DNA from 2 places in the Streptomyces sp. XD-27 genome. Region 2 is predicted to be linked to the other one. Evidence: riboswitches for the same ligand, from Rfam matches in the RefSeq annotation. Region 2 holds a riboswitch; the other holds the start of a gene.
The links. A riboswitch is a leader RNA that binds a small molecule or an ion and turns the genes downstream of it on or off. The one in region 2 is predicted to bind glycine.
Positions count from the first base shown of each region.

Region 1: it holds a riboswitch for glycine, as region 2 does, so the genes downstream of both, gcvT (glycine cleavage system aminomethyltransferase GcvT) here and gcvP (aminomethyl-transferring glycine dehydrogenase) in region 2, are expected to answer to the same signal.

Region 1 is NZ_CP130713.1:5,718,928-5,733,456, reverse strand. Features, by position in the region: gene Q3Y56_RS25065 (hypothetical protein) at 1-334, shown strand, start outside; gene Q3Y56_RS25060 (AAA family ATPase) at 371-991, opposite strand; glycine riboswitch at 1,217-1,324, shown strand; gene gcvT (glycine cleavage system aminomethyltransferase GcvT) at 1,467-2,585, shown strand; gene gcvH (glycine cleavage system protein GcvH) at 2,717-3,094, shown strand; gene glyA (serine hydroxymethyltransferase) at 3,107-4,363, shown strand; gene Q3Y56_RS25040 (L-serine ammonia-lyase) at 4,548-5,930, shown strand; gene Q3Y56_RS25035 (flavin reductase family protein) at 5,940-6,596, opposite strand; gene Q3Y56_RS25030 (helix-turn-helix transcriptional regulator) at 6,663-7,391, shown strand; gene Q3Y56_RS25025 (CHAT domain-containing protein) at 7,499-10,417, shown strand; gene Q3Y56_RS25020 (caspase family protein) at 10,432-12,294, opposite strand; gene Q3Y56_RS25015 (1-acyl-sn-glycerol-3-phosphate acyltransferase) at 12,216-13,280, opposite strand; gene Q3Y56_RS25010 (GNAT family N-acetyltransferase) at 13,277-14,038, opposite strand; gene Q3Y56_RS25005 (cytochrome P450) at 14,186-14,529, opposite strand, start outside.
Region 2 is NZ_CP130713.1:7,091,916-7,106,444, reverse strand. Features, by position in the region: gene Q3Y56_RS31085 (ATP-binding cassette domain-containing protein) at 1-156, shown strand, start outside; gene Q3Y56_RS31080 (ABC transporter permease) at 153-956, shown strand; gene Q3Y56_RS31075 (GlxA family transcriptional regulator) at 1,351-2,259, opposite strand; gene Q3Y56_RS31070 (MBL fold metallo-hydrolase) at 2,390-2,983, shown strand; gene Q3Y56_RS31065 (class I SAM-dependent methyltransferase) at 3,077-3,742, shown strand; gene Q3Y56_RS31060 (CPBP family intramembrane glutamic endopeptidase) at 3,762-4,568, opposite strand; gene Q3Y56_RS31055 (glutamate--cysteine ligase) at 4,741-6,243, opposite strand; gene Q3Y56_RS31050 (hypothetical protein) at 6,763-7,353, shown strand; gene Q3Y56_RS31045 (DUF5999 family protein) at 7,664-7,870, shown strand; gene gcvP (aminomethyl-transferring glycine dehydrogenase) at 7,952-10,837, opposite strand; glycine riboswitch at 11,028-11,144, opposite strand; gene Q3Y56_RS31035 (PRC-barrel domain-containing protein) at 11,282-11,599, shown strand; gene Q3Y56_RS31030 (DNA polymerase IV) at 11,610-13,079, opposite strand; gene Q3Y56_RS31025 (MerR family transcriptional regulator) at 13,188-13,808, opposite strand; partial or broken gene Q3Y56_RS31020 (bifunctional nuclease family protein) at 13,978-14,450, opposite strand; gene Q3Y56_RS31015 (MerR family transcriptional regulator) at 14,504-14,529, opposite strand, start outside.

The DNA.
Region 1 (14,529 bases), 1.4 Mb from region 2:
GGACGCCGACGAGTTCATCGCGGAGGCCAGGCAGCGGGACCCGGACCGCTTCCGCCTCGGCTTGTTCCGGGACCGAGTGGAGACGAACGGCATCAACGCGGTCCAGGCCAGCAAGAAGGCTGCGCTGAAGGCCAAGATCCGAGGAAAGAAGGCCGACCCGTCCGACGACCTGGTGGGCCTGCTGGAGCGGCTGCTCGAAGGCGTCGACGAGCTGCTCGCCGCGGTCCTGGCCGACCGGGACAAGAGCGTGCGGATGACCCTGGAGCAGGACCTGTCGGACGTGCAGGAGGACCTGCGGCTCGTGCTGCCCAGGCTGCTGACCGTACTGCTCTAGCCCGACGGTCCGTGAAGACGGACAGCCCGGAAGACCTCACTCGAAGCCGATGCCCTCCAGGGCATCGGCGGCGGGGCGGTCCAGCAGCACCGCCGAGGCGCAGCCCCGCGGCGGGCTGCCGCCCTCGGCGTCGGCCACCAGGCGGGCCACGGCCCGCCGGTGCCGGAGGAAGGCGTATCCGGAAACCCCGCGACCACGTGCCGCCTGCCCCCTGAGCGCGAGGGCAGGCGGCACGTCCAACAGCACCAGGTGCAGCCTGCGGCCCCGCCGCCGGGCGTGCCACGCCAGCCAGCGGCGCACCCAGCGCAGGGTGCCGCAGTCGTGCACCACCACACTCGCGCCCGAGCGCAGCGCGCGGCGCAATCCCGCGTAGTGCGCCAGCCGCACCAGCGGGCGGTACAGCCCGTACGGCAGCCAGCCCGGCAGCCGCCGCTCCCAGCTCTCCCGGGTGTCCTGGGAGTCGACGCGCAGCACCGGGCCACCGCGCCGGTCCAGTCCGGGCACGGTCCGCCGCATCAGGGTGGACTTGCCGCTGCCGGGCAGTCCGGAGGCGACGGCGAGGTCCCCGGCCGGGAAGCGCAGCTCACCGGCCGGGGCGACGGCCCCGCGCAGATCGTGGACGGGCCGGCTCCGGCCGGGCCGGAGCACCGGCCGCAAGGGCCCCGCGACCTGCCCGCGCGGCAGCGGGCATCCCTGTGCGACATCGTTCTGACACCTGCGCTGCCTGTGCACGTGATCGTCCTCCTGGGTCCGGTCACCGCCGCCTACCCGAAGAGTGTCAAGGGAAGGTAATGGCGCACAAGGAACGACTGATTCCCGTCCGGGGGTTCCCTTGTGGCGCGTACGTGCGATGATGTGCGCGCCAACTGCATACCGGCCGCTTGAATCCGCGCGGGAGAGTCCCCGGACCGGCAGTCACTGCCGAGCACGGGGCGCCGAAGGAGCAAGTCCTCCCTTGAATCTCTCAGGCCCCGATACCGCGCGGGCGAGGCAGATCTGAAAAGCGAGCCGCCGACGCGGCTCCGCCGAAGGTGCAAGCCGTCCCCCGCCCGGGGTCACGGTGAAGCTCTCAGGTTCCGATGACAGATGGGGAGAAACGTCACCCATACGCCCTCGCCTGGGAGTAATGACCATGACAGACGCCCCCCGTCATACGGCTCTGGACGCGCTGCACCGCGCGCTCGGCGCCACCATGACCGACTTCGCGGGCTGGGACATGCCGCTGCGCTACGGCAGCGAGCGTGACGAGCACACCGCCGTGCGGACCCGCGCGGGCCTGTTCGACCTCTCGCACATGGGCGAGATCGCCCTCACCGGCCCGCAGGCCGGGCAGGCGCTGGACCACGCGCTGGTGGGGAACCTGTCGACGCTCGCGGTCGGCCGGGCCCGGTACACGATGATCTGCGACGCCGAGGGCGGCATCCTCGACGACCTGATCGTCTACCGGCTGGCCGACCAGGAGTACATGGTCGTGGCGAACGCCTCCAACGCCCAGGTGGTGCTGGACGCGCTGACCGAGCGGGCCGCGGGCTTCGACGCCCAGGTACGGGACGACCGCGACGCGTACGCGCTGCTCGCCGTCCAGGGACCGCAGTCCCCCGCCATCCTCGCCTCGCTCACCGACGCCGACCTCGACGGCCTGAAGTACTACGCCGGGCTGCCCGGCACCGTCGCCGGGGTGTCCGCCCTGATCGCCCGCACCGGCTACACGGGCGAGGACGGCTTCGAGCTGTTCGTGGACCCGGCCGACGCCGAGAAGCTGTGGCAGGCGCTGACCGAGGCGGGCGCGGACGCGGGCCTGGTGCCGTGCGGGCTCTCCTGCCGGGACACCCTGCGCCTGGAGGCGGGCATGCCGCTGTACGGGCACGAGCTGACCACCGCGACGACGCCGTTCGACGCCGGGCTCGGCCGGGTGGTGAAGTTCGAGAAGGAAGGCGACTTCGTGGGCCGGGCGGCGCTGGAGGCGGCCGCCGAGCGGGCGAAGGCCGCGCCCCCGCGGAAGCTGGTGGGGCTGGTCGCCGAGGGCCGCCGGGTGCCGCGCGCCGGGTTCTCGGTGGTGGCGGCGGACGGCACGGTGATCGGTGAGGTCACCTCCGGCGCGCCGTCCCCGACGCTGGGCAAGCCGATCGCCATCGCGTACGTGGACGCCGCGTACGCCGAGCCGGGCACCGAGGGCGTCGCGGTGGACATCCGCGGCGCCCACGAGCCGTACGAGGTCGTGGCCCTCCCCTTCTACAAGCGGCAGCGCTGACCTCTTCTCCTTCTACAACCGGCAGGGCCCACCTCGCGCACCGGCTTCGGCGGTGACGAATTGGTCACCCTCGTCCCACCTGGCAAGACCCACGGCACAGGCACACCTTCGGATCCAGGAGAATTCACGTCATGAGCAACCCCCAGCAGCTTCGCTACAGCAAGGAGCACGAGTGGCTGTCGCCCGCCGAGGACGGCGTGTCGACGGTCGGCATCACCGAGCACGCCGCCAACGCGCTCGGTGACGTGGTCTACGTCCAGCTTCCGGAGGTCGGGGCCACGGTGACCGCGGGCGAGTCCTGCGGTGAGCTGGAGTCCACCAAGTCCGTGAGCGACCTGTACTCGCCGGTGACGGGTGAGGTCACCGCGGTCAACGACGATGTCGTCACCGACCCGTCGCTGGTGAACACCGCCCCGTTCGAGGGTGGCTGGCTGTTCAAGGTCCGCATCACGGGTGAGCCGGACGACCTGCTCTCCGCTGACGAGTACACCGAGTTCTCCGGCTCTTAAGGACCCTGACGCATGTCGCTTCTGAACAGCTCCCTGCACGAGCTCGACCCGGACATCGCCGCCGCCGTCGACGCCGAGCTCCACCGCCAGCAGTCCACCCTGGAGATGATCGCGTCGGAGAACTTCGCTCCGGTCGCGGTCATGGAGGCCCAGGGCTCGGTCCTCACCAACAAGTACGCCGAGGGCTACCCCGGCCGCCGCTACTACGGCGGCTGCGAGCACGTCGACGTCGTCGAGCGGATCGCCATCGAGCGGATCAAGGCGCTCTTCGGCGCCGAGCACGCGAACGTGCAGCCGCACTCCGGTGCCCAGGCCAACGCGGCGGCGATGTTCGCGCTGCTCAAGCCCGGCGACACGATCATGGGTCTGAACCTCGCGCACGGCGGGCACCTGACCCACGGCATGAAGATCAACTTCTCCGGCAAGCTCTACAACGTGGTCGCCTACCACGTGGACGACACCGGCGTCGTGGACATGGCCGAGGTCGAGCGGCTGGCCAAGGAGGCCAAGCCGAAGCTGATCGTGGCCGGCTGGTCGGCGTACCCGCGCCAGCTGGACTTCGCCGCCTTCCGCCGGATCGCGGACGAGGTCGGCGCCTACCTGATGGTGGACATGGCCCACTTCGCGGGCCTGGTCGCCGCCGGGCTGCACCCCAACCCGGTGCCGCACGCCCACGTCGTGACCACGACCACCCACAAGACGCTGGGCGGCCCGCGCGGCGGCGTGATCCTGTCCACGGCCGAGCTCGCCAAGAAGATCAACTCGGCGGTCTTCCCCGGTCAGCAGGGCGGCCCGCTGGAGCACGTCATCGCGGCGAAGGCGGTGTCCTTCAAGGTCGCGGCGTCGGAGGAGTTCAAGGAGCGCCAGCAGCGCACCCTGGACGGCGCCCGCATCCTGGCCGAGCGCCTGACGCAGCCCGACGTGGCCGAGGTCGGCGTCTCCGTCCTGTCCGGCGGCACGGACGTGCACCTGGTCCTGGTGGACCTGCGCAACTCCGAGCTGGACGGCCAGCAGGCCGAGGACCGGCTGCACGAGATCGGCATCACGGTCAACCGCAACGCCATCCCGAACGACCCGCGCCCCCCGATGGTCACCTCGGGCCTGCGGATCGGCACCCCGGCGCTGGCCACGCGCGGCTTCACCGCGGACGACTTCCGCGAGGTCGCCGACATCATCGCCGAGGCGCTCAAGCCGACCCATGACACGGAGCCGCTCAAGGCCCGCGTCACGGCGCTCGCCGAGAAGCACCCGCTGTACTCCGGGCTGTAACCGCACGCCCACACGCCCGACACGGGGCACTGTGCACACTGGAAGGTGCGCGCAGTGCCCCCGGGTGCCGGCGCACACCGCGTACGCGCACCACATCCGCGCACCGCATCCGCGCACGCGCACCACATCCGCGCACGGCATCCACCGCACGACCGCTCACCAGCAGAAAAAGGGGTCCGCCACCGTGGCCATCTCCGTCTTCGACCTCTTCTCCATCGGCATCGGCCCGTCCAGCTCCCACACGGTCGGCCCGATGCGCGCCGCGCGCATGTTCACCGGCCGGCTGAAGAAGGACGGCCTCCTCGCCCAGACGGCCTCGGTCCGCGCGGAGCTGTTCGGCTCCCTCGGCGCGACCGGTCACGGCCACGGCACCCCCAAGGCCGTCCTCCTCGGCCTGGAGGGCCACTCCCCCCGCACCGTCGACGTGGAGACCGCCGACGACGAGGTGGAGCGGATCCGCAGCACCGGGCGGCTGCGGCTGCTCGGCGCCGAGATAGGGGCCGCTCACGAGATCGCCTTCGACGAGTCGACCGAGCTGATCCTGCACCGCCGCCGCTCGCTGCCGTACCACGCCAACGGCATGACGCTCTTCGCATACGACGCCGAGGGCGTGCCGCTGCTGGAGAAGACGTACTACTCGGTCGGCGGCGGGTTCGTCGTGGACGAGGACGCGGTCGGCGAGGACCGGATCAAGCTCGACGACATGGTCCTGAAGTACCCCTTCCGCACCGGCGACGAGCTGCTGCGCCTCTCCCACGAGACCGGCCTTTCCATCTCCGCGCTGATGCTGGAGAACGAGAAGGCCTGGCGCACGGAGGAGGAGATCCGCGCGGGCCTGCTGGAGATCTGGGAGGTGATGCGCGCGTGCGTGGCCCGCGGCCTGTCCCGCGAGGGCATCCTCCCCGGCGGCCTCAAGGTCCGCCGCCGCGCCGCGCACTCCGCCCGCCAGCTGCGCGCCGAGGGCGACCAGCAGGCGCACGCCATGGAGTGGGTCACGCTCTACGCGATGGCGGTCAACGAGGAGAACGCCGCGGGCGGCCGCGTGGTGACCGCCCCCACCAACGGTGCGGCGGGCATCATCCCCGCGGTCCTGCACTACTACCTCAACTTCGTGCCCGGCGCCGACGAGGAGGGCGTGGTCCGCTTCCTGCTCGCCGCGGGCGCCATCGGCATGCTCTTCAAGGAGAACGCCTCCATCTCCGGCGCCGAGGTCGGCTGCCAGGGCGAGGTCGGCTCGGCCTGCTCCATGGCCGCCGGCGGCCTGGCCGAGGTCCTGGGCGGCTCCCCCGAGCAGGTGGAGAACGCCGCGGAGATCGGCATGGAGCACAACCTCGGCCTGACCTGCGACCCGGTCGGCGGCCTGGTCCAGATCCCGTGCATCGAGCGCAACGGCATGGCCTCGGTCAAGGCCGTCACCGCCGCCCGCATGGCCCTCCGCGGCGACGGCCGCCACCACGTCTCGCTGGACAAGGTCATCAAGACCATGAAGGAGACGGGCGCCGACATGAAGGTCAAGTACAAGGAGACGGCGCGCGGGGGCCTCGCGGTCAACGTCATCGAGTGCTAGCCCCGCCGGTCAGCGCGGCCGGGTGGTCAGTACCGCGGTCTCGGAGCGGAAGCCGTGCCCCAGTTCCGGGCCGAGGCCGTGGTAGTGGCGGAAGTTGTAGATCAGCGGGCTCCACAGGGCGGGGTCGATGTGCTGGGTGCCGGGGATGACGACGCGCGGGTCGGCGTGGACGCGGAGCACCTCCGTCTCGACGGCCCAGAAGACCCCGTCGGCGCTGGGGGTGAGCTGTCGCACCCTGGCCTCCAGTTGGAGCGGGCACTCCGCGACGCGCGGCGGGCGGACCACCTCCGACTCCTGGGGGTGGAGCCCGGCGGCGGCGAACTTGTCGGGCTCGTGGCGGTAGAAGGCCCGCTTGCCCGGCGGCACCGGGTCCGCGCCCGTCAGCGGCGCCAGGCGCTCCACGGCCCGCCACAGCTCCGGTGACGGCAGGCTGATCACCAACTCCGGGCGGGCCGCGAGATTGTCCGCCGTCCGGCTCTCCCTGCCTATGCCGAGCACCACGGCCTGCCCCAGGGCCCAGGCGGAGGAGACGGGGGCGAGATTGGGCGTGCCGTCAGGGTTCTCGGTGCTGAGCAGGGCCACGGGCGTACCGAAGTACAGGATGCTCGGGGTGATGGTCAGATGCCGCCGGCCGGTGCCGGCCGGGGCCTGCGATGCGCTGTTCATGGCCGATGACCGTAGGCGCCCGACGCTTCGGTGACGGTCGAAGCGTCCGCCCGCCACAATGGCCGCGTGCACAGCTTCCACGCCTACGAGGACGGACCGGACCTCGCCGCGCTCGCGTCCCTGCTGGCCGACCGCACCCGCGCCGCGTTCTGTCTCGCGCTGCTGGACGGCCGGGCGTGGACGGCGACCGAGCTGGCCCGGCACGCGGGCGTCGCGCTGTCGACGGCGACCGGGCATCTCAACCGGCTGGTGGCCGGCGGGCTGCTGGCGGAGGAGCGGCAGGGCCGGCACCGCTACGTACGGCTCGCGGGCGCGGACACCGCGGAGATGATCGAGAGCCTGGCGACGCACGCGCCCTACCGGCCGGCCCCGGTGCGCTCGCTGGCGGACGCCAACCGGCGCCGCGCCCTGTCCCGCGCCCGTACCTGCTACGACCACCTCGCCGGCGTGCTGGGCGTGGCGGTGACCGACGCGATGACGGACCGGGGCTACCTCGGCTGGGACTACGGCCCCGCCCTGACGGCGGCGGGCCTGCGCTGGCTGCGGGAGACCGGTGTCGCGGACGACCGCCCGGTGGGCTCGCGCCGCCCCCATGTCCGTACCTGCCTGGACTGGACCGAGCGCCGTCCCCACCTGGCGGGAGCCCTGGGAGCCGCGTTGTTCCGGCACGCGATGGACGCCGGGTGGCTGACGCGGCGGGGCACCTCGAGGGTCGTGCTCGTCACCGAGGCCGGCGCGGTGGCGCTGCGCGAGCGGCTCGGACTGCCGGACGAGGTGCTGGCGCCCGCGCCGTAGACACGGGGACGCGGGTGTCGACCGCGAACCGATCGGGGAACGGTCAACAGGCGACCGGAAGAGGCCGGTTGGATACAGGGCGGCAGGAGAGACGGGGTGGCTGAGGAGTGCCAGAACGCGGGAGCTACGACCTCAACGCGGTCGTGTACGAGCTGCGGCGGGCGGGCGCCGGGGGTGTGCCGGACGCCGCGACCGCGATCCGGCTGACCGCGCTGATCTGCGACCGGCTCGGGTGCCGTACGCCGCGCGAGGCGTACGAGCGGATGTACGCGGACTGGCGTGACCTGGCGGAAGACACCGTGCGGGCGGGCATGTTCGCCGGACAGGTGCTCACCCTGCTTCCCCTGTTGCAGTACGAGGGGCCGTGCGCCACGCCGGCGCAACAGGAGGAGCTGTTCCGCTGCGCGATCGCCCACGGTCCGACGGAGCCGCAGTGGCGGGCGGGCGTTCTCGGGGCGGCCGGGATGGCGGTGCTCAACGGCACCATGTCCGCCGATCCGGCGCGGATGAAGGAGGCGCTGGCCCGGCTGGAGCAGGCCCGCGAGCTGATGCCGCCGGGCTCTCCCGAGCGGGACGCGATCGAGCTGTCCCACGCGGCCGTACGGGCGCACCTGGCCCAGCTCAGCGGCGGTGAGGAGGACTTCGACTCGGCCGTGGCGGATCTCCAGCGGCTGAGCGGTTCGGAGGTGCTCGATCCCGGCGCGCGCCTGGCCATGGAGGGCCAGCTCGCCGGGTTCCGCGCCCGGCAGGCCACCCGGCGCGAGGACGAGGCGGCGCTGGCCGCGGCCGTCCGCGAGTTGGAGGCCGTGCTGGCCCGGATCCCGCCCGACCACCTCGACCGCAGCCGCATCCAGGGGTTTCTGGACGCCTCGCGAGCCAACCTGCTGATGCTCCGGGCGCACCGCACCGGCACGTTTCCGCCCTCCGGCCTCGGCCCGGCCATGCCCCCGCTGGAGGAGGTGCGGCGTCTGCTGTCGACTCTGCCGACAGACGTGCGGATCGACGAGCTCGGGAGCACCGGGATCAACCGGGCGGGCTACGCGACGGCCGCCGACGACGCGAAGGGGGTCTCGGAGGGACTGGAACTGCTCGAAGAGGCCCTGGACCTGCTCGACGCCGACGACGACCGCTGGCTGCGCTTCGCCTCCAGCGCCGGGGTGGGCCACTGCGTCCTCTCCGGCCTGCCCGGCGTGCCGGTGACGCGCCGGAGGCACCACCTCGACCAGGGCATCTCCTGGCTGTCGCACACGCTGCGGCTCGCGGGAGGCCCGGAGCACCCGCTGTGGGCCACCATGGGGATGGCTCTGGCGACGGCCTACCGCAGACGGGGCGGCACGCTGCCGTTCGACCCGCGGTCGGCGCGCCGCAACCGCGAGGAGGCCCGGCGGATCGGCCTCGACGCCCTGCGCGGGACGACCTGGAGCGTGCTGCTCCAGTCCGGTACGGCACACGCGGCCGAGGTCGGCCGGCAGGCGGCGGAGAGCGCGCTCGACGTCGCCCGCTGGTGTCTGCTCGACGGCGCGTACGACGACGCCGTACGGGCCCTGGACGCCGGGCGCGGGCTGCTGCTGCACGCGGCCACGGTGGCGGCCACGGTCCCGCAGACGCTGGCCTCGCTCGGGCACGCCGACCTGGCGGCGGAGTGGGAGGCGGCGGGGCCCGATCCGGGCGGCCGGGCGATGGCGCTGGACGGAACGGCAGTCATGGGTCTGTCGAATGGAACGGGGGTCGTGGGCCCGTCGGATGGAACGGGGGTCATGGGCCCGTCGAGCAGACTGCGCCGCCGGGTGCTGGACGCGCTGAGCGCGTCCCCGCACGGACCGCGCATGCTGGAACCGCCCACGACCGGCGAGATCGGCGCGGCGCTGCGCACCCTGGGAGCCACCGCCCTGGTGTACCTGGTGCCGGGCGGCGAGCTGATGCCCAGTGAGGACCGGGTGCCCGGCGGTGCGCTGATCGTCTCCGCCGACGGGTCGGTACGGCACCTCCCGCTGCCCGGACTGGCGGCGGACGCGGCCCCGTTGGCGGAGTACCGGGCCACGGGCGCCCCCGGCCGCGACATGGGCGGGCCGCCGGCCGACCCGGCGCGGCCGCCACTCGACGGCCGGGCCGCGCTGGAGGGGCGGGCCGCGCTGGAGCGGCTGTGCGACTGGGCGGGGGAAGCGGTGATGGGCCCGCTGCTGGCGGCGCTGCCGCGCGGGTTCGGCCGCGCTCCGGCGGTCGTCCTGGTGCCGGTGGGCGCCTTGGGCATGGTTCCGTGGCACGCGGCCCGTACCGCCGGGCGGCGCGGGCCGCGCCACGCGTGCCAGGACGCGCAGATCTCGTACCTGCCCTCGGCCCGGCTGCTGTGCGAGCTGGCCGCCCGCCCGGCGCCGCCCGCGACGGCGGCCGGGCGGCGGTCCCTCGTCGTGGGGGACCCCACGGGCGATCTGCGGCACGCCGCCGAGGAGGCCGCGGCGATCCGCGCCGCCTTCTGCCCGGAGGCCGAGCTCCTGGACGACCGCACGGGGACGCCGGAGGCGGTACGGGACTGGCTGCGGCGGCAGCGCGGCGGGCTGCTCCACCTGGCCTGCCACGGCGTGGTGCGGCACGGGGAGCGGCACAGCTCCTATCTCGACCTGGCCGGGGGCCGCCTGACGGCGGAGGAGCTGACCGAGGGCGCCGATCGGTATCCGGACCTCGGCCTGGTGGTGCTCGCCGCGTGCAGCACCAACGTGTCCGGGCGGGGCTACGACGAGGCGTACAGCCTCGCCACGGCGTTCCTGGTCGCCGGGGCCCGCTCGGTGCTGGGCTCGCTGTGGACCGTGCCGGACGGGGCCACGTCCCTGCTGATGTACATGGCGCACCACTTCATGCACCGCGCGGGGCTGCCGCCCGGCGCGGCGCTGCGCCGGGCGCAGTTGTGGATGCTGGACGACCGCAGGGAGACACCCGCCGGGATGCCGCGGGAGCTGGCGGACCGGGTGCCGTCCATCGACGCGCGGGACCTGGCGGGGTGGGCCGGGTTCACCCACCTCGGCTGGTGAGCGGCGCCGTCGGCTCACGGGACCACGGTGCGGAGTGCGACCGTGGCGGTCCCCCAGCGGCCGGTCCCGTGCGGCGCGCCGCCCAGGTCGCGGCCGCCCGTGCCGGGGGCGTCGAAGCGCAGCATCGCGTCGGCCGGTCCGGTGGCATCCCGTCCCACAAGGTCGTCCGGGGGCCACGCCGGGAGCCGGAACGGCGCAGTGTTCAGCTCGTTCTCGGTCACGATCAGCTTCAGCCAATCCTGTACGGCCGCGCCCGGCCGGAGCGGGCGGGAGCCGGGCAGTTGCAGCCACACCGGGTCGCCGCCCCGCGCCAGGCCGGTCCGACCGGGGCCGACGAAGTCTCCCGGGTACAGCGCCGGATGGGCCTCGTGGCTGTCGGTCAGGTTCAGCAGCACGCACCACAGCTTCCGCCCGGAGTCGTTGTGGATGCGCACCCTCGTCAGCGGCGGGCTGCCGTCGGGCCCGTACGCGTACAGGTGCTCACCGGCCGCCGAGAGCCCGCCACCGCCTCTGAGCGGCTCCAGGGAGACGCGGACGAGGGCCGACAGGCCGGGGTCCGGGTTGTCGAGGTCGCGCAGGGCGCGCCAGCGGGCGATGTGCGTGAGGCAGGCGGCGACCTGCGCGGCGTCCCCGGGCGAGCTCAGCGGCAGGAACCGCCCGGCGTCCAGCCCCCGGTGCCGCACCCGGGCCTGCGCCCCGGTGATGTCGACGGTGACGTGGGCCGACGGCGGTGTGCGGCCCTCGTCTCCCGTCGGGACCAGGGTCAGCAGCGCGGCACCCGCGATCGCCTCTCGCAGCGCGGCGGCGGCGTGGCCGGTGGCTCCGGTGACCGCGACCGTGGTGGGCGGCAGCGCCAGCGCCGACGGCGTCACCGGATGGGCCGTCTCCCGGTCGGCCGCGCCCGGCTGCCAGCCGACCGGTTCCACGCGCGCCGTCTCCGGCTCCACCGTACGCACCACCACGCGCGCCCCGGCGCGCCGCCCGCCGCCCGGCGCCGCCAGCACGGTGAACTCGACGCCGGGGGCCCGCAGCCCGTGCGCGGCACCGCAGTTGACCTGCCAGCCGCCGATCGTGTGGCGGAGCCGGAAGGGCGCGGCCGGGAGCGGGTCACCGTGCAAGGACCGCCGGTCGCCGGCGCCGACCAGCTGCGGGTGCTGCCGGGGACTGAGCCGGCCCACCCGGTCGGCGACCTCGTCGTGCAGCTCCCCGTACGCGGCCAACGGACCGGTCGTGCCCAGCGCGTGCAGCAGCGCGTGGCTGAACAGACCGCGCGGGCGCCCGTCCAGATGTCCCTCGCGGGCCTTCTCGTCCAGTCGGCTCGCGGCCAGCAGCACATGCCGGGGGCGGTACGGTCCGGGCCCGGCCGCGCCGCGGCCGCCGGGCGTCCGCCACCACGGCTGCCACGCGGTGCCGCGCGGGACGAAGCCGTCGTCGTCGCCGCGCGTCGCGCCGCCGGAGTAGCAGCAGTCCAGTACGGCGACGACATGGGCGCCCCGGTCGGCGATGCCGTCCAGCAGGCCACCGAGTTCGGCGTCGGCGAGGAGGGGCTGCCCGCCGGGGGTGAGGCTGTCGTGGCACACGAGCGCCTGGGACATGCCGGTGGCTTCGCGGGGGTCGTCGGTCGGGGCCTGCGCGCCGTGGCCGCTGAACCACAGCAGGGCCGTGTCCCCGGGGCCGCCGAGCGCGAGGTGGTCCGCGATGCCCCGCAGGACCGCGGCCCGGGTCGCCTCCCGGTTGTGCAGCGGGCGCACGCGGGCGTCCAGGTCGGGCCGCCCACGGAGCCATTCCGCCGCGGCCGTCACATCGTTGACGCAGCCGCCCAGGGGCTGCTTCGGATAGTCGTCGATCCCCACCAGCAGGGCGTACACGGTGCGCATGCGGTGAGCATGGCAGGGTGCGGCGGGCGGATGGGGGGCGTTTGCCGGTCGGTTACCGGAGGGTCCGAGGCCGGATGGTCCGATGCCCGGTGTCGCGATGCCGGATGGTGCGATGCCGGATGGTGCGATGCCGGATGGTCCGGCGCGGCCACCGCGGCCCGCACCCCGGCCACCGCGGCCCGCGCGCGGGCCGCCAGCGCGCGGCGGTCGTCGCCGGGGGCGGGCAGCAGCGGCGGGTGGACCGTCACGCGGACGGTGAGGCCCGCGGCGCGGTTCACCCGGCGCAGCGAGGTGGCGAAGTCGTCGTCGCCGACGAACGCCGCCACCGTGGTCGGGCCGCGGTGCTGGAGGTAGTCGAGGGTCACCGGCCGGATGGGGGCGCCCGCGTCGAGGGCCGCCTGGAAGGTCGCCCGGCGGAAGGTGCCGCCCGTGCCGGCGCACCAGGTGACTCCCTGCGGGAAGACCATCACCGAGCGGCCGTCGCGCAGCAGCCCGGACATCCGGTCGACCGTGCCGGGCAGGGAGCGCAGGCTGTCGCGGTCGATGAACAGGGTTCCGGCCCGCCGCGTGAGCGGGCCGACCACGGGCCAGTCGGCCACCTGCCGCTTGGCCAGCATGGTGACCGGTTCGACGGCGAGCAACGCGATGACGTCCAGCCAGGAGATGTGGTTGGCGACGACGAGGGTGCCGCCGCGGCCGGGCACGGTCAGCGGCCCGGAGCCGCCCGGTACGGTCGCCGGTCCGCCTTGCCACTCCGGCCGTCCGGACATCCGTACGTCCAGCCGTACGTCCAGCGCGTCCAGCACCGCCTGCGCACGGGAGCGCAGCACCGCGGGTTCGGCGATGCGCCCGCCGCGCAGCAGGGCGCCGGCCACCGTACGCGCCAGGGCTCCGGTGCGCCGCCAGGCGACGGCGGCCGGAACCGGGGGCGCGGCGGGTGCGGCGCAGCCAGGGGTGCACGGGGACCACGGGCCCCAGGTGTTCACCGGGTTTCGCCCAGGAAGTAGCGGCGGTACCGGTCGTTGATCCGCTCGGTGTCGAGGACAACGAAGAAGTCGGCGTCGTCGAAGTCCCGTTCGTGGTGCGGCGCGCCGCACATCCAGGCGCCGACCCGCAGGTAGCCGCGCAGCAGCGGCGGCAGGTCGGCGTAGGCGGGCTCGGGGGTCAGGGTGCGGGTGGGCATCCAGGGCTCGAGGGGCTGGACCCGCAGCTCCGGCGGCGCGGCGTGCTTGGTGGTGCCCAGCAGCCAGGCGTTGGCGGCGGCCTGCCCGCCGTCGGCCAGCGGGACGGAGGCGCAGCCGGCGAGGTAGCGGTAGCCCGACAGCAGGACGTAGCGGGCGAGTCCGGCCCACATCAGGTTGATCACGGCGCCGGAGCGGTGGTCGGCGTGGACGCAGGCGCGCCCCGCCTCGACCATCGTGGCGCGGACGGTCGCGGGGAGGGCGCGCAGGTCGAACTCGGTGTCGGAGAAGAGCCGCTCGGAGCGCCCCGGCGGGAGCAGGCGGTAGGTGCCGACCACCTCGCCGGTGGCGGTCTCGGTGACGATCAGGTGGTCCATGACGTCGTCGAACGCGTCGACGTCGCGGCCGTCGCCGGTCACCTGGAGGCGGGCGCCCTTCTCCTGTCCGAAGACCTGGTAGCGCAGCCGCTGCGCGGCGTGGACCTGTTCCTTGGTGTCCGCTATGGAGGTGACGTAGTTGCGGGTGGCGGGTGGCGGGGCGGCGGAGGTCGAGAGCAGGGGCATGCCTGGGCTCCGTTCGAGGGAACTGCCGTGCCTATGACCCGACCACCATCGCGGCGGTGCCGAACGCCCCGGTGTCCGCGCGGTGACCGGCGCGGGAACGCTCGCGGCAGCGCTCGCGCGGCATGCGCGCCATCCCCCCGTCACGCCCTAACGCGGTGGGGCGCCCGTCCACGGGGTGATGCCCGCCTGCTCGGGATGGATCGGGGTGAACCGCACCGGGAGGTGTGCCAGCGCCGTGTGGAAGGGCCCGGGGCGCCAGGGCAGCCCTGGGCGCGGGGTGGTGAGCTCCATGTCGCACAGATGGCTGGTGATCTGCTCGATGGCCGTCGTCGCCATGAGCAGCGCGTGGCCGCGTACGGGGCAGGCGTGCGGGCCCGCGGACCAGGCGAGGTGGGCGCCGCCGTCGGTGCGGGGGCCGGGCGGCAGTCCGTCGGGCGTGGTGTTCGCGGCGGCGTACGAGACGAGGACCAGCTGCCCGGCCTGGATGCGCA
Region 2 (14,529 bases):
AGCCAAGGCGATGCCCGGTCATTGCGCGCCCTGCTGGACTGGCTCGACCACGCCGCGCTCACCGTGGACGAACTGCAGGTCCACACCCCCGATCTCGATGACGTCTTCTTCGCGCTGACAGGCAACCCGGTCACGGAACAGGAGCCCGCCCGATGAGTGCCGTTTCCAGCAGCATTTCCCATGCCTTTGCCGATTCGTCGACCATGTTGCGTCGCCAGTTGCGGCACATGCTTCGTTATCCGACGCTCATCCTGACCGCCGCCGGGGTTCCGGTGGTCTTCCTGCTGCTGTTCGTCTACGTTCTCGGCGGCATCCTCGGCACCGGCCTTGGCGGACCGTCGGGCGGCCGCGACGCCTACGTGAACTACGTCGTCCCCGGCGTCATCCTGATGACTGTGGCGACCGCGGCCCAGGGCACGGCGATCTCGGTAGCCATCGACATGACCGAGGGCATCGTCGCCCGGTTCCGCACCATGGCCATCGCCCGGGTCTCGGTGCTCACCGGTCATGTGCTGGGCAGCCTGATCCAGACCCTGCTGAGCATCGCTGCCGTCATCGGCGTCGCGCTGCTGGTGGGATTCGAGCCGACGGCGGACTTCGGCGAATGGCTCGGCGCGGTCGGCGTGCTCGTGATGATCATCCTCGCGCTCACCTGGCTGTCGGTCGCACTGGCCATGGTCGCCAAGAGCGTCGCCACCGCGAGCAACATGCTGACGCCGCTGATGATCCTGCCCATGATGGGCAGCGGGTTCGTCCCCACCGACTCGATGCCCGGAGGGCTGAAGTGGTTCGCCGATTACCAGCCGTTCACCCCGTTCATCGAAACCCTGCGCGGGCTGTTGATGGGCACCCCGATCGACAACAGCACAATCCTGACCACCGGTTGGTGCGCCCTGATCGCTCTGGGCGGCTACCTATGGGCCAAGAAGCTCTACAATCGCGAGCCCACCAAGTGAGTGTCTTCGTCGCGTCAGCCCGTGAACTGCACGAACACCTCGGCATGCCCACCGACGAGGCGACCGTCAACATCACCCGCAGCCGCCTCGGACGGCCAAGGCTTCCTCACCCAACCCGGACGAGGCCGCTACCAGAATCGGACTTAGCGTCCTCCCAGTCTCAACGCTCATGCTCTGGGACCTATCGGCAGCTGCGAGGCGCCGACCGTCAGCCTGTGACCGTTTTATAGCTACATCATCCTAAATGTCACATTGACATCCAACCCAGTCACCCCTGGCCAGCGCACTGCACACGACTAACTTCGCTGTCAAAGGACACCGGAGCCAGGTGCCTGCGGGAGTGGGAGGCGGTCTTGCTCGGAGCGGCGTTGGCCCGCCTGGCTCGCCTTGTTCGTTACGGCGTGTTCGTGAAGGAGCGGCGGTAGGAGCGGGGCGGCACTCCCCGGCGGCGCACGAAGTGTTCGCGCAGGACGGCCGCGCTTGCGTATCCGACGCGGCGAGCGATCTCCTCGACCGGCAGGTCCGTGGCCTCCAGGAGCTCCTCGGCGCTGCTCAGACGCAGGCTCCGCAGCCAGGCGTGGGGGGTGGTGCCGGTCGCGGCGGTGAAGCGGCGGGCGAAGGAGCGTTTGCTCATCAAGGCACGCCGGGCCAGTTCCGCGACGGGAAGCGGCTCGTGGAGGTTCTCGCGGGCCCACGCGAGTACCTCGGCGAGACGCTCGTCGCGGCAGTCTTCGGGGACGGGGGCGGCCAGGTACTGCGCCTGCCCGCCGTCGCGGTGGGAGGGCAGCACCACGTCCCGGGCAACAGCGTTGGCCATCGCGGCTCCGTACTCCCGCCTCAGCAGGTGCAGGCAGAGATCGAAGCCCGCGGCGGCTCCCGCGCCCGTGATGATGCGTCCTTCGTCGATGTAGAGGGCATCGGGTTCGACGGTGACGTCGGGGTGGCGGCGGGCGAGCAGTTCGGCGAACCGCCAGTGGGTGGTGGCCCGCCGACCGTCGAGCAGTCCGGCGGCGGCGAGCGCGAAAGCGCCGACGCAGTGGGCCGCGACCAGTGAGCCGCGCTCGTGTGCGGCCGACAGCGCATCGAGCACGGCGGGAGCGGGCGGTGTGCGGAAGCCGGCCCACGGCAGGGCGATCACCAGATCGGCGGAGGCGAGTCGGTCCAGGCCGTGCGTGATGGTGAGCGGCACGCCGAGGTCAGTGGGGACCGGCCCGGGCCGGTCGGTGCACAGGGTGAAGTCGAAGCCGGGGAGTGTCTCGCCGTGCGGGCCGAAGACCTCGGTGACGATGCCGACGGCGAGCATGCCGACTCCGGGCGGGGTGTACGCGGCGACGGTCACGAAAGGAGGCACACGTGCAGTGTGGCACTAATCCTGCGATCAGCGGCAGATATGCCACTCGTGAACGATCAGCCTGCCCGGAAGGATTGAGGCCATGACAGACGCACCGCTCGGCCGCAGCGCCGTGTACACGATCCTGACCACCGGATACGTCGGCTCCACCGGCCCCGGAGTCGCCGCCACCGTCTCCTACGTATCCGACGCCGGCCGGCATGTGATCTTCGACCCGGGCATGGTGGCGAGTCGCGACCGTATCCTCGCCCCGCTCGAGGAGTTGGGGCTCGGCCCCGACGACATCACCGACGTGGTGCTCAGCCACCACCACCCGGACAACACCATGAACGTGGGCCTGTTCCCACGGGCCCGGGTGCACGACCACAAGGTGGAGTACCTCGGCGATCAGTGGAGGAACCGGGATGCGGAGGGTTACGAACTCACTCCGTCGCTACGGCTGATCCGCACCCCGGGCCACAGCGCCGAGGACATCACACTGCTGGCGGGCACGGACTCGGGCGTGGTCGCCTTCGCCGGTGACCTGTGGTGGCACGCGGACGGCCCGGCGGACGACCCGGTAGCCCCCGACCGTGAGGTGCTGCGCGCCTCCCGGCTCCGGGTGCTGACCGCCGCGGACCTGATCGTGCCCGGCCACGGCGGCCCGTTCAGGGCCGACGACACCACGCCACGCTAGCCGCTCTGTCCGGTGTGGGCTGCGGAATTCCGTCCGGTCAAGGTTCACTGCCACAGGACACGGGTGTCGGTGCCGTCTTCTAGAGTCGCCCGCGTGACCGAACCCGAGCCCTCCTACCTCGCCGCGGTCCGGGAGTCGTACGACACCGTCGCCGCCGCCTACGCGAAACTCGTCAAGTCCCCGGCGCAGTTGGATCCGCTGTCACGCGCGATGCTGGCCGCGTTCGCCGAAGCCGTGCGGACGGCCGACCGCGGACCGGTCGCGGACCTGGGCTGCGGCCCCGGCCACGTCACGGCGTATCTGGCAGACCTGGGGGTGCCGGCGTTCGGCGTCGATCTGTCCCCGAAGATGATCGAGCTCGCCCGGCAGGCCTATCCGAGCCTGCGCTTCACGGTGGGGTCGATGACCGCGCCGGCGATCCGGGACAACGAGCTCGGCGGCATCCTGGCCTACTACTCCACCCACCACACGCCACCGGAGCTGCTGCCGGTCGTGTTCGCCGCATTCCATCGCACACTGGCCCCCGGCGGTCATCTGATGCTGGCCGGCCACGTGGGAGACGGCGAGCGTCTGCGTCCGACGCGGGCGTATGGCGGCCACCCGGTGTCCTACGAGTCCCACCTGCTGCCGGCGGATCGGATCGCCGAGCTGTTGGACCGGGCCGGACTCGCCGTCACCGCGCGACTCACCGAGGAGCCTGACGAGGGAGCGACGAGGACGATCGCCACCTTCCTCGCCCGGAAACCCGAGCGACCGTGAGGACGAGCTCAGCCCTCGATCAGGCCGTGGGCAGCCAGGCCACGTGGCCGGCCAGCAGCGCGTACCCGACGAAGGCGACGATGTCGATCAGCGCGTGCGCGGCGACCAGCGGCCCCACCCGCCCCCACCGGCGGTAGAGCAGCACGAAGATCACGCCCATCGCCAGGTTGCCGAAGAACCCGCCGATGCCCTGGTAGAGGTGGTACGAGCCGCGCAGCAGCGAGCTGGCCGCGAGGGCCGCCATCGGGGTCCAGCCCAACTGGCCGAGCCGGCGCAGCAGGTACCCGACGACGATCACCTCCTCCAGCACCGCGTTCTGCACGGCGGAGGCGATCAGCACCGGGATCTTCCACCAGACGTCCGGCAGGTTCTCGGGCACCACGGTGAGGTTGCCGCCCGCGGCCCGGGCCCCGAGGTAGAGCAGCAGTCCGGCGCCGCCGATGCCCGCCGCGAGCGCGGCGCCCCACCCCAGGTCGAACCGGGGGCGACGCAGGTCGAAGCCGATCGTGCGCAGCCCCGCGCCCTCACGCAGCAGCAGATGGGCGACGAGCAGCACGGGGACCAGCGCGGTGGTGATGCCGAAGAGCTGCCAGGCCAGGTCCAGCCAGGGGCGGCCGGGGGCCTCGGAGGCGTTGAGGGTGGCGGCCTGGTCCTTGAGGCCGCCCGATGCGGTCACCGAGCCGACGAAGCTGATCAGTGCGGACACCGCGCTCGCGCCGACCGACAGCGCCAGGACGAGCAGCAGCTCGGTGCGGCGCAGCCGCCGCCCGGCCTGACCACCGTCTCCGGGCGCGGAGACCGCCGCGTCGCGTGCCTGTGCCTGCACTCCCTGCCTCCCACTTCCGCCGTCCCCAGGAGGTCCTAGCTTGCCGTACGGGCCGGCGCAGCACGAACGTGGGACGGCGGGCGTCGCGCCAGGAGACGCGGCGGGCGTCGCGCCAGGAGAGGCGGCGGGTGCCGCGTCAGCGGGGCGGAGTAGGGCGGAGTGGGGCGGGAGCCTATTCGGCGAGGTCGACCGGCCAGGCGTGCACGGGCTCGCCGCTGCCTGCCAGTGCGCAGTACCGGCTGGTCATCGCCGCGAGGGCGGCCTCCCGGTCGAGCCCGCGCTCGCGGGCCAGCCGGTAGGCCGCCACCTGCCAGGACGCTCCGTTGACGCGCCTGCGGCAGCGCTCCTCGATGATGCCGAGGTAGCGATCCCGGTCCGCGGGCTCCACACCCCAGGCGTCCAGCCCGGCCGCGGCCAGCGGCAGCAGCTCGTCCCGTACCAGCGTCACGGCGGGGATCCGGACCGTGGCGAGGGAGCGGCCGGACCGGGGCCACTGCAGCACGGCGTCGATGCCGTGGCGGCACGCGGCGTCGAAGTTCTCCTCGGCGGCGGCGAAGGGCAGCCGGGTCCACACCGGGCGGGGCTCCTCCGCGAGCGCCCGCACCAGACCGTAGTAGAAGGCGGCGTTGGCGATGACGTCGGCGACGGTGGGGCCGGCGGGCAGGACGCGGTTCTCCACCCTGAGGTGCGGTACGCCGTCCGCGACCGCGTAGACCGGGCGGTTCCAGCGGTAGATCGTGCCGTTCTGCAGCACCAGCTCGTGCAGCTGCGGTATCCCGCCGTCCTCCAGGACCCGCAGCGGGTCCTCTTCGTCCGCGGCCGCCAGCAGCGGCGGAAAGTACCGGAGGTTCTCCTCGAACAGCTCGCGCACGTCGGTGATCCAGCGTTCGCCGAACCAGTTGCGCGGGCGTACGCCCTGAGCCGCCAGCTCCGGCTGCCGGACATCGGTGGACTGGAGGAACAGCGGCGGGCGGGACTCGCGCCAGACCTCACGGCCGAACAGGAACGGCGAGTTCGCCCCCGTCGCGATCTGGGCGCCGGCCACCGCCTGCGCGGCGTTCCACACGGCGGCGAAGCGCCCCGGCGTCACCTGGAGATGTAACTGGACGGACGTGCAGGCCGCCTCGGGCGCTATCGAGCCCGAGGTGTAGGTGAACCGCTCCACGCCCTTGACGTCGATGTGGAAGTCCTCGCCGCGGGCGGCCAGCATGTGCGCGTCGAGAAGCTTGTAGCGGTCGTCGCCGGAGAGGTTGGCGGCGCCCAGATCCGCGGCCGCCAGGGTCGGCAGAATACCGATCATCACGACCCGGGAGGTCACTTCCCTGGCCTTGCGATCGGCATAGGACAGGCCGGTGCGGAGCTCTTCCTCCAATTGGTCGAAGACCCTTCCGCTCAACCGGTGCGGAACGACGTTGACCTCCAGGTTGAACTGCCCGAGTTCGGTCTGGAAATCGGGGCTGGCGATACGCTCCAGAACCTGTGCGTTCAACATCCGGGGCATACCGTCGGACCCCGCGAGATTCAACTCGATCTCCAGCCCCATGAGATTCCGCGGGCGGTCGAATCGCCGCTCTTCCATCAACCGCGACAGCCCCTCCAGACACGCCTGGAGATTCCTGCGCTGCCGCCGCCGGTCGGCCAGGCCGAACCCGTTGGCCACGACCTTCTCGCCCATCGAAGCGACCTCCTCGCGCCGGCAGTCCGCGGCACCAGCCGCTGAGTCACGGTCGATGATGCCCAGGCAATGTGATCGATAACGCCACGCGAGCGGCATGCGGCCGGTAGGCTCTGCACTGCGGCACGCACGACACCCCGGCGCGCATGGCGAAATGCCCTGAATCGGCAGTTATGTTCTGGTGAAAAACGCCGACGAGAACCGGCCTACCGCATTGACGGGAAAGGCCGAGGTCAGGTGAGCCCAGAAGGAACACATTCGGCCAAATCGTCGCGCCAGGCGGACCGGAAATCCCCTTGCTGACATTTTCGGCAACGGCTAGCCGGAACTCCAAGGGAACACGTGTCGTATAAACTTGCCGAACGCGGCAGAGAGTTGACGTCCGGTATTCGGCCCCGGACCGCCTCTGACCGCTCGGCTCACGGTGCCCGTCCGCACCCGACCCATCGCGCACCACCGCGTCTTCGCACCACCACGTCTTTCGAACCACCGTGTCTCCGAAGTGAGAGGCGACCCATCATGCCGCTGCATGCCCTCCCGGCTCCCGCGCCCGCCCTGCGCAGCGTCCTCACGGCCCTCGGTTCCCCCAGCGCCGTCCGCGAGGCCCGCACCACCGCCGCACTGCGCTCGCTGTCCGGCCCCTTCACCCCCGAACAGCCACTGCCCGTCCATGTCCTGGAGGGCGTCACCGAACCCGGCACCCCGCCGACCACCAGGCTGACCGGCTGGCGCTTCCTGATCCGGCACGGCGACCGCGCCGTCGCCGTGGCCGAGGCCATGCTCACCGCGGACGGCTGGGCCTTCTCCCGCTTCTCCGAGGGCCCCTACGTACGCTCCACCGAACAGGCCCTGCTCCAGGCCGAGTCGCTGCCCGACCCGTACCAGCCGCGCCTGCTGTCCGTACCGGAGCTGTACATGCTCACGCTCTGGCTGCACGGCGACCCGGCCGCGGACGCCGCCACGGGCCGGCCCGCCCCCGGCGATCTGCTGGTGCCGCTCGCGCCCGCCCCGCCCGGGATCGCCGCGCACCGCCCCCACCGGGTCGCCGATCTGCTGCCGGTCCTCACGGTGCGGATGCCTCCCGGCCCGCTGCTGGGATCGCCCGCCTGAGGCACGGCCGGGAGCAGCGCCCCGCGACCCCGTGGTCGCGGGGCGCTCGCCACGCCGGCGTACGCCCCCCTCCATACGGGCTAGTCCACTCCGGCCATACAGAACCCCCGAAGAGACCGCCCGGTTCCGGTGAACCGTCCGCACGAGTGACACGTCCCCTTGGAGTGAGTACCGCTGCCGCGAAATCCCTGCGGAATGACTCCCGTGGGGCAAGACTGGGACCCAATAGCCGACCGACAACGGGGGGGCGGCCATGAACGCCGCATCGAGCCGCAGGACCTTCACCACACCGCAGCGAAAGAACCCTTCCATGTGCCAGCACCAGCCGCCGTGCCCGTCAGCCGACTCCGCCGACCGGGAGGCCGCACACCTCGTGGCGCAACACCCGGAGCAGGGATGGAGCCTGCTGTGCAACGGTGTCCTGCTCTTCGAGGACACCGGTGAGCTGCTGCCGGACGGGCAGGTCATCGCCCCGCACCGGCCGCTGGGCAGTGAGCACGTCATGACCGCCGCCTGATCCACTGCGCCGTCACAGCGCGAAGGGCCGGCTCGGCGTCAACCGCCGCACCGGCCCCCACGCATGAGCGCGTCGGGCGCGTCAGCCCTCGTACTCGTCCATCGGCGGGCAGGAGCAGACCAGGTTGCGGTCGCCGAAGGCACCGTCGATCCGGCGCACCGGCGGCCAGTACTTGTCGGCGGCCGACACACCGGCCGGGAAGACGGCCTCCTCGCGGCTGTAGCCGTGCGTCCACTCCCCGCTGAGCGCGGCCGCGGTGTGCGGCGCGTTCCGCAGCGGGTTGTCGTCCTTGGCCCACTCCCCCGAGCCGACCTTCTCGATCTCCTCGCGTATGGCGATCATCGTCGCGCAGAACCGGTCCAGCTCGGCCAGGTCCTCGCTCTCCGTCGGCTCGATCATCAGCGTGCCGGCGACGGGGAAGGACATCGTCGGGGCGTGGAAGCCGTAGTCGATCAGCCGCTTGGCGACGTCGTCCACGGTCACCCCGGTGGCCTTGGTGAGCGGCCGCAGGTCGATGATGCACTCGTGCGCGACCAGGCCGCCCGGGCCGGTGTAGAGCACCGGGTAGTGCGGCTCCAGGCGCTTGGCGATGTAGTTGGCACCGAGCACCGCGACCTGGGTGGCGCGCCGCAGGCCCTCGCCGCCCATGAGCCGGACGTACGCCCACGAGATCGGGAGGATGCCCGCGGAGCCCCACGGGGCGGCGGCGATCGGGCCGACGCCGGTCTGCGGACCCGCGGCCGGCTGGAGCGGGTGGTTGGGCAGGTACGGCGCGAGGTGCTCGCGCACCGCGACCGGGCCGACGCCGGGGCCGCCGCCGCCGTGCGGGATGCAGAACGTCTTGTGCAGGTTCAGGTGCGAGACGTCGCCGCCGAACTTACCCGGACCGGCCAGGCCCACCAGCGCGTTCAGGTTGGCGCCGTCGACGTACACCTGGCCGCCCGCCTCGTGCACGGCCGCGCAGATCTCGGAGATGTGCTCCTCGAAGACGCCGTGGGTGGAGGGGTAGGTGACCATGAGCACGGCGAGCTCGTCGCGGTACTGCTCGATCTTGGCGCGCAGGTCGTCGGTGTCGACCTCGCCGTCCTCGGCGGTCTTCACCACGACGACCTTCATGCCCGCCATCACGGCGCTGGCGGCGTTGGTGCCGTGCGCGGAGGACGGGATGAGGCAGACGGTGCGCTGCGCGTCCCCGTTGGCCCGGTGGTACGCGCGGACCGCCAGCAGCCCGGCGAGCTCACCCTGGGAGCCGGCGTTGGGCTGGAGGGAGACCTTGTCGTAGCCGGTGACCTCCGCCAGCCGCTCCTCCAGCTCGCGGATCAGCGTCAGGTAGCCCGCCGCCTGCTCGACCGGCGCGAACGGGTGCAGCCCGGCGAACTCCGGCCACGTGACCGGCTCCATCTCGGTGGTCGCGTTGAGCTTCATGGTGCAGGAGCCGAGCGGGATCATGCCGCGGTCCAGCGCGTAGTCACGGTCCGCGAGGCGGCGCAGGTAGCGCAGCATGGCCGTCTCGGAGCGGTGCCGGTGGAACACCGGGTGGGCCAGGTAGGCATCGGTGCGCAGCAGCCCGGCGGGCAGCGCGTCCTCCGTGGCGGCGTCGAGCGCGTCGACGTCGCCCTGGACACCGAAGGCGGCCCAGACGGCGGCCAGTTCGGCGCGGGTCGTGGTCTCGTCGCAGGCGATGCCGACGTGGTCGGCGTCGGTCAGGCGGAGGTTGACCCCGGCCTCGCGGGCGGCCTCGACCACCTGCGCGGCCCGGCCCGGGACGCGCGCGGTGAGGGTGTCGACGTACGTGTCGTGGACGAGCTCGACACCGCCGGCCCGCAGGCCCGCGGCGAGCACCGCGGCGTAGCGGTGGGTGCGGCGGGCGATGGCCGCGAGCCCGTCCGGGCCGTGGTAGACCGCGTACATCCCGGCCATCACGGCGAGGAGGACCTGCGCGGTGCAGATGTTGCTGGTGGCCTTCTCACGGCGGATGTGCTGCTCACGGGTCTGCAGGGCCAGCCGGTAGGCCGGGGCGCCGTCGGCGTCGACGGAGACGCCCACGAGGCGGCCGGGCAGGCTGCGGGCGTAGGCGTCGCGGACGGCCATGAAGCCGGCGTGCGGACCGCCGAAGCCCATCGGTACGCCGAACCGCTGGCTGGAGCCTACGGCGATGTCGGCGCCGAGCTCGCCGGGCGAGGTGAGCAGGGTGAGGGCGAGCAGGTCGGCGGCGACGGTGACGATCGCGCCCAGCTCGTGCGCGCGCTCGATGACGGCACGCGGGTCGCGGACGGCGCCGGAAGCGCCCGGGTACTGGAGCAGGACACCGAAGACGCCGCGCTCGGCGACCTCGGCCGGGATGCCGTCGGCCAGGTCGGCGACGACGACCTCGACGCCGGTGGGCTCGGCGCGGGTCTGGATGACGGCGATGGTCTGCGGCAGGCAGTCGGCGTCGACCAGGAAGACGCCGTCCTTCACCTTGCCGACGCGGCGGGAGAGCGCCATGGCCTCGGCGGCGGCGGTGCCCTCGTCCAGCAGCGAGGCGCCGGAGGTGGGCAGCCCGGTGAGGTCGGCGACGACGGTCTGGAAGTTCAGCAGGGCCTCCAGGCGGCCCTGGGAGATCTCGGGCTGGTACGGCGTGTACGCCGTGTACCAGGCGGGGTTCTCCATGACGTTCCGGAGGATCACCGGCGGGGTGAAGGTGCCGTAGTAGCCCAGGCCGATCATCGACGACAGGACCTGGTTGCGGTCGGCGAGGCCGCGCAGTTCGGCGAGGACCTCGGCCTCCGTGCGGGCCTCGGGCAGGCCCAGGGCCTCGGTGCTCTTGATCACGTCGGGCACGGCGGCCGCGGTGAGCTCGTCCAGCGAGCCGAAGCCGACCTGCGCGAGCATCTTGGCCTGGGCCTCGCTGTCGGGGCCGATGTGGCGCTCGGCGAACGGAGTGCCGCGCTCCAGCGCTGCGAGGGAGATGCGGTTGGCGGTCATCTGCGAAAGGCCTCCTGGTCTGTGCGACCTTAGAGGGGCACCGCGGCGCGGGTGCCCGGACGGCCTCCCCCTCTGTCATCGCGACCTGAGAGCTTCACCGTCCCGCGTGCCGCGGCCCGGCTTTCCCCGTCGGTGAGGCGGAATCCGGGGACATTTCGCCCCGCAGACCCGACCTGCTTTCCAGAGTGACCTCGCCCGCGCGGTACGTGTGCCTGAGAGATTCCGGGGAGGATTTGCTCCTTCGGCGCCTCCGGCGATTCCGGTGAACTGATCCGGTTCCACTGGAGGACTCTCCCGCACAGGGTCTGCAGCCAGCGCCAGCCTACCAGCGCCATTGTCGCCCGAACCGGTGCGGTGAGCCCCGCACACCGCGCTCAAGTGGCCGCATTCCCCGTTGTGGCTTTTCGTAGGTGTCACGGGACAGATCTGTGAGTTGGAGGGACCGTGCAGACCGACATCGATCCGCGGCGACTGATCGGGCACAAGGCCGTCGACCGCGACGGGGCGAAGCTGGGGACGGTGGACGAGGTCTATCTCGACGACGCGACGGGCGAACCGGAGTGGGCGGCGGTGCGCACCGGTCTGTTCCACCGGGACGTCTTCGTGCCGCTGGGGCCGAGCGAGGTCGTCGACGACACACTCAAGGTGCCGTTCGACCGCGCGCTGATCAAGGACGCGCCGGACTTCGGCGTGGGCCGCCACCTCTCCCCCGAGCAGGAGCTCCAGCTGTACCACCACTACGGCCTGGACGTGCCCGGCTGACGCACCACCGCTACGACCTCGACGCACTCGGCTCACCTTCGCCACCGGCTCCTCCCCCTTCTGGTTCCTGCCGCGTCCCCTCGTGCTCGTCGGGCCGGATCAAGGGCAGAGGATCGGCCGGTGCCAGGTCGGGGTCGTCGACGGCGAAGGTCCGCACCCTGCCGGGCGGAGACCACGGCTGCTCGAACCGCACGGTGACCCGGCCGACCCCGCTGCCCTGCACCCAGCCCGTCCCGTACTCGGCGTGGGTGACATCGGCGCCCGGCAGCCACCGCCGGGCCTGCCGCGCGTCCGCCGCGGCGTCCTGGACGCCCTGGCCCGGCGGCCCCGGTATTCCTGTGCCGGATTCCGCTCCCGCGGGCTCCGGGACGGCGGGGGCGGCCTCCCCGGCCCCTTCCCCGGCGGCGTGGGCGGCCTGCGCGAACAGGTCCTCCTGGGTGTAGTCGGCCAGGCCGCTGACGCCCACGCCCAGCAGCCGGACCCCGGCCGTGGTGTCCACCTGCTCGATCAGCCGCGCCGCCGCCTCACGGACCACGGCCGGGTCGTCGGTGGGCCCGCGCAGCGTCTCGGACCGCGTCAGGGTCGAGAAGTCGTACCGCCGCACCTTGATCACCACCGTCCGGCCCGCGCGCCCCGCGCCGCGCAGCCGCTCGACGCACCGGTCGGCGAGCCGGGCGATCTCCAGCTGGACCCGCGTACGGTCGGTGACATCGGTGTCGAAGGTGTCCTCCACCGAGACCGACTTGGTGTCCCGCTCGGCGACGACCGGGCGGTCGTCCCGGCCGTTCGCCATCGCGTACAACGAGGCGCCGTGAGCCTTGCCCAGCAGCCGCACCAACTCCCCCTCGCCCGCCTCCCGCGTCTCGGCGACCGTGTGGATGCCCGCCCGGCGCAGGGCCTCCGCGGTCGCCGGGCCGACGCCGGGCAGGGTGCGCACCGTCATGGGGCCCAGCAGCTCCCGCTCGGTCCCGGGCTCGATCACCACCAGGCCGTCGGGCTTGGCCTGCTCCGAGGCGATCTTGGCGAGCATCTTGGACCCGGCGAGCCCCACCGAGCCCGTCAGCCCGGTGGCGGCCCTGATGTCCGCGCGCAGCCGCTCCCCCACCGCCCGCGCGGTCCGGGTGTCCTCGGCGGCACCGCCGGCCTCCAGATCCACGAACGCCTCGTCGAGGCTGAGCGGCTCCACGAGCGGGGACAGCCGTCCCAGCAGGCCCATCACCGTGTCGCTGACCGTCCGGTAGAGCGTGAAGCGCGGAGCGAGATAGGCGGCGTGCGGGCACAGGCGGCGGGCCTGTGCCGTCGCCATCGCCGAGTGCACCCCGAAGACCCGTGCCTCGTACGAGGCCGTGGCCACCACCCCGCGCGGGCCCACGCCGCCCACGACGACCGGCTTCCCGCGCAGGCTGGGCTTGGCCGCCTGCTCCGCCGAGGCGTAGAAGGCGTCCATGTCCAGATGGAGAATGGTCGGCGCATCTCTCACAGGTACCGATGCTGCCGTACACCACTGACAATCGGCCCGAAGGCCGCCCCAGGCGGCCTTCGGAGATCGGCGCGGTCAGCCCCCGGCGGCCTGCACGCCGCGGCGCGGTCAGCCCGCCCGGTTGCGGCGCCGGGCGAGCTCGTCGGCCGGGTTGTGCCCGATCAGCGTCTCGCCGGTGTCCACGTGCTCACCGTGCAGTTGCGACAGCGCCTCTTCCACATCCCGCCAGACCACGCCCACGGCGATCCCGAAGACGCCCTGGCCGCCCTGGAGCAGCTCGACGACCTCGTCGGGGGAAGTGCATTCGTAAACGGTCGCGCCGTCGCTCATGAGCGTCATCCGCGTCAAGTCGTCCAGCCCGCAGGCGCGCAGGTGCTGGACGGCAGCGCGGATGTTCTGCAGGGACACACCGGTGTCCAGCAGCCGCTTGACGATCTTGAGGACGACCACGTCCCGGAAGCTGTACAGCCGCTGCGTCCCGGAGCCGTACGCGGGCCGCACACTCGGCTCCACGAGGCCGGTGCGCGCCCAGTAGTCCAGCTGGCGGTAGGTGATGCCCGCGGCCGAGCACGCGGTGGGACCGCGGTATCCGACCACCGCGGAGGCCCGTTCGTGCAGGGTCCCGGCCTGTGCCGCGACTCGATGTGCGGGGGGAGCCGGATCGGCCGGTACGCCCCCGTGGAGCGGATACGGACCGCCGGCCGCCGTGCCGTCGCCGGTGCTTCTCACGCCGACCTCCGTCCTTGACCTGCCTTCTCGACGGTAGGCAGTCACTCGGGGTGCGTCAACGATCGCCACACTCGGCACGCCGAGTGATAATCACCCTGAGAGTGGTTTGCCGTGACTGTCGCGCGGGAAAGGCTACTCGAATGTCAGAACGGGGGCGGGCCAAGCGCCCTTACTGGCTGCTGGTCCCGAAGTCCTCGGGGGAGATCTGGTCGAGGAACTCGCGGAACTTCTCCACCTCGTCCTCCTGCTCGTCCGGAATGGCGATACCGGCGTCGTCGAGCACGCCGTCGCTGCCGTAGATCGGGGTACCGGTGCGCAGCGCGAGGGCTATGGCGTCGGAGGGGCGGGCGCTGACCTCGACACCGCTGGCGAAGACCAGTTCCGCGTAGAAGACGCCTTCCCGCAGGTCCGTGATGCGGACTTCGGTGAGCTGCTGGCCCACCGCGTCGAGCACGTCCTTGAACAGGTCATGGGTGAGTGGGCGCGCGGGGCCATGCCCTGCTGCGCGAAGGCGATCGCGGTCGCCTCTCCCGGTCCGATCCAGATGGGGAGGTACCGGTCGCCTCCCACTTCCCGCAGGAGCACGATCGGCTGGTTGGAAGGCATCTCCACCCGGACACCCACGACGTCGAGCTCGTTCACACAGCAACCCTAGGACGTGCGCGGCCGGTTTGGATAGTCGGGCCCGAGTTCGGTCAGCCCTGCCCGGACCGCAGCGCCG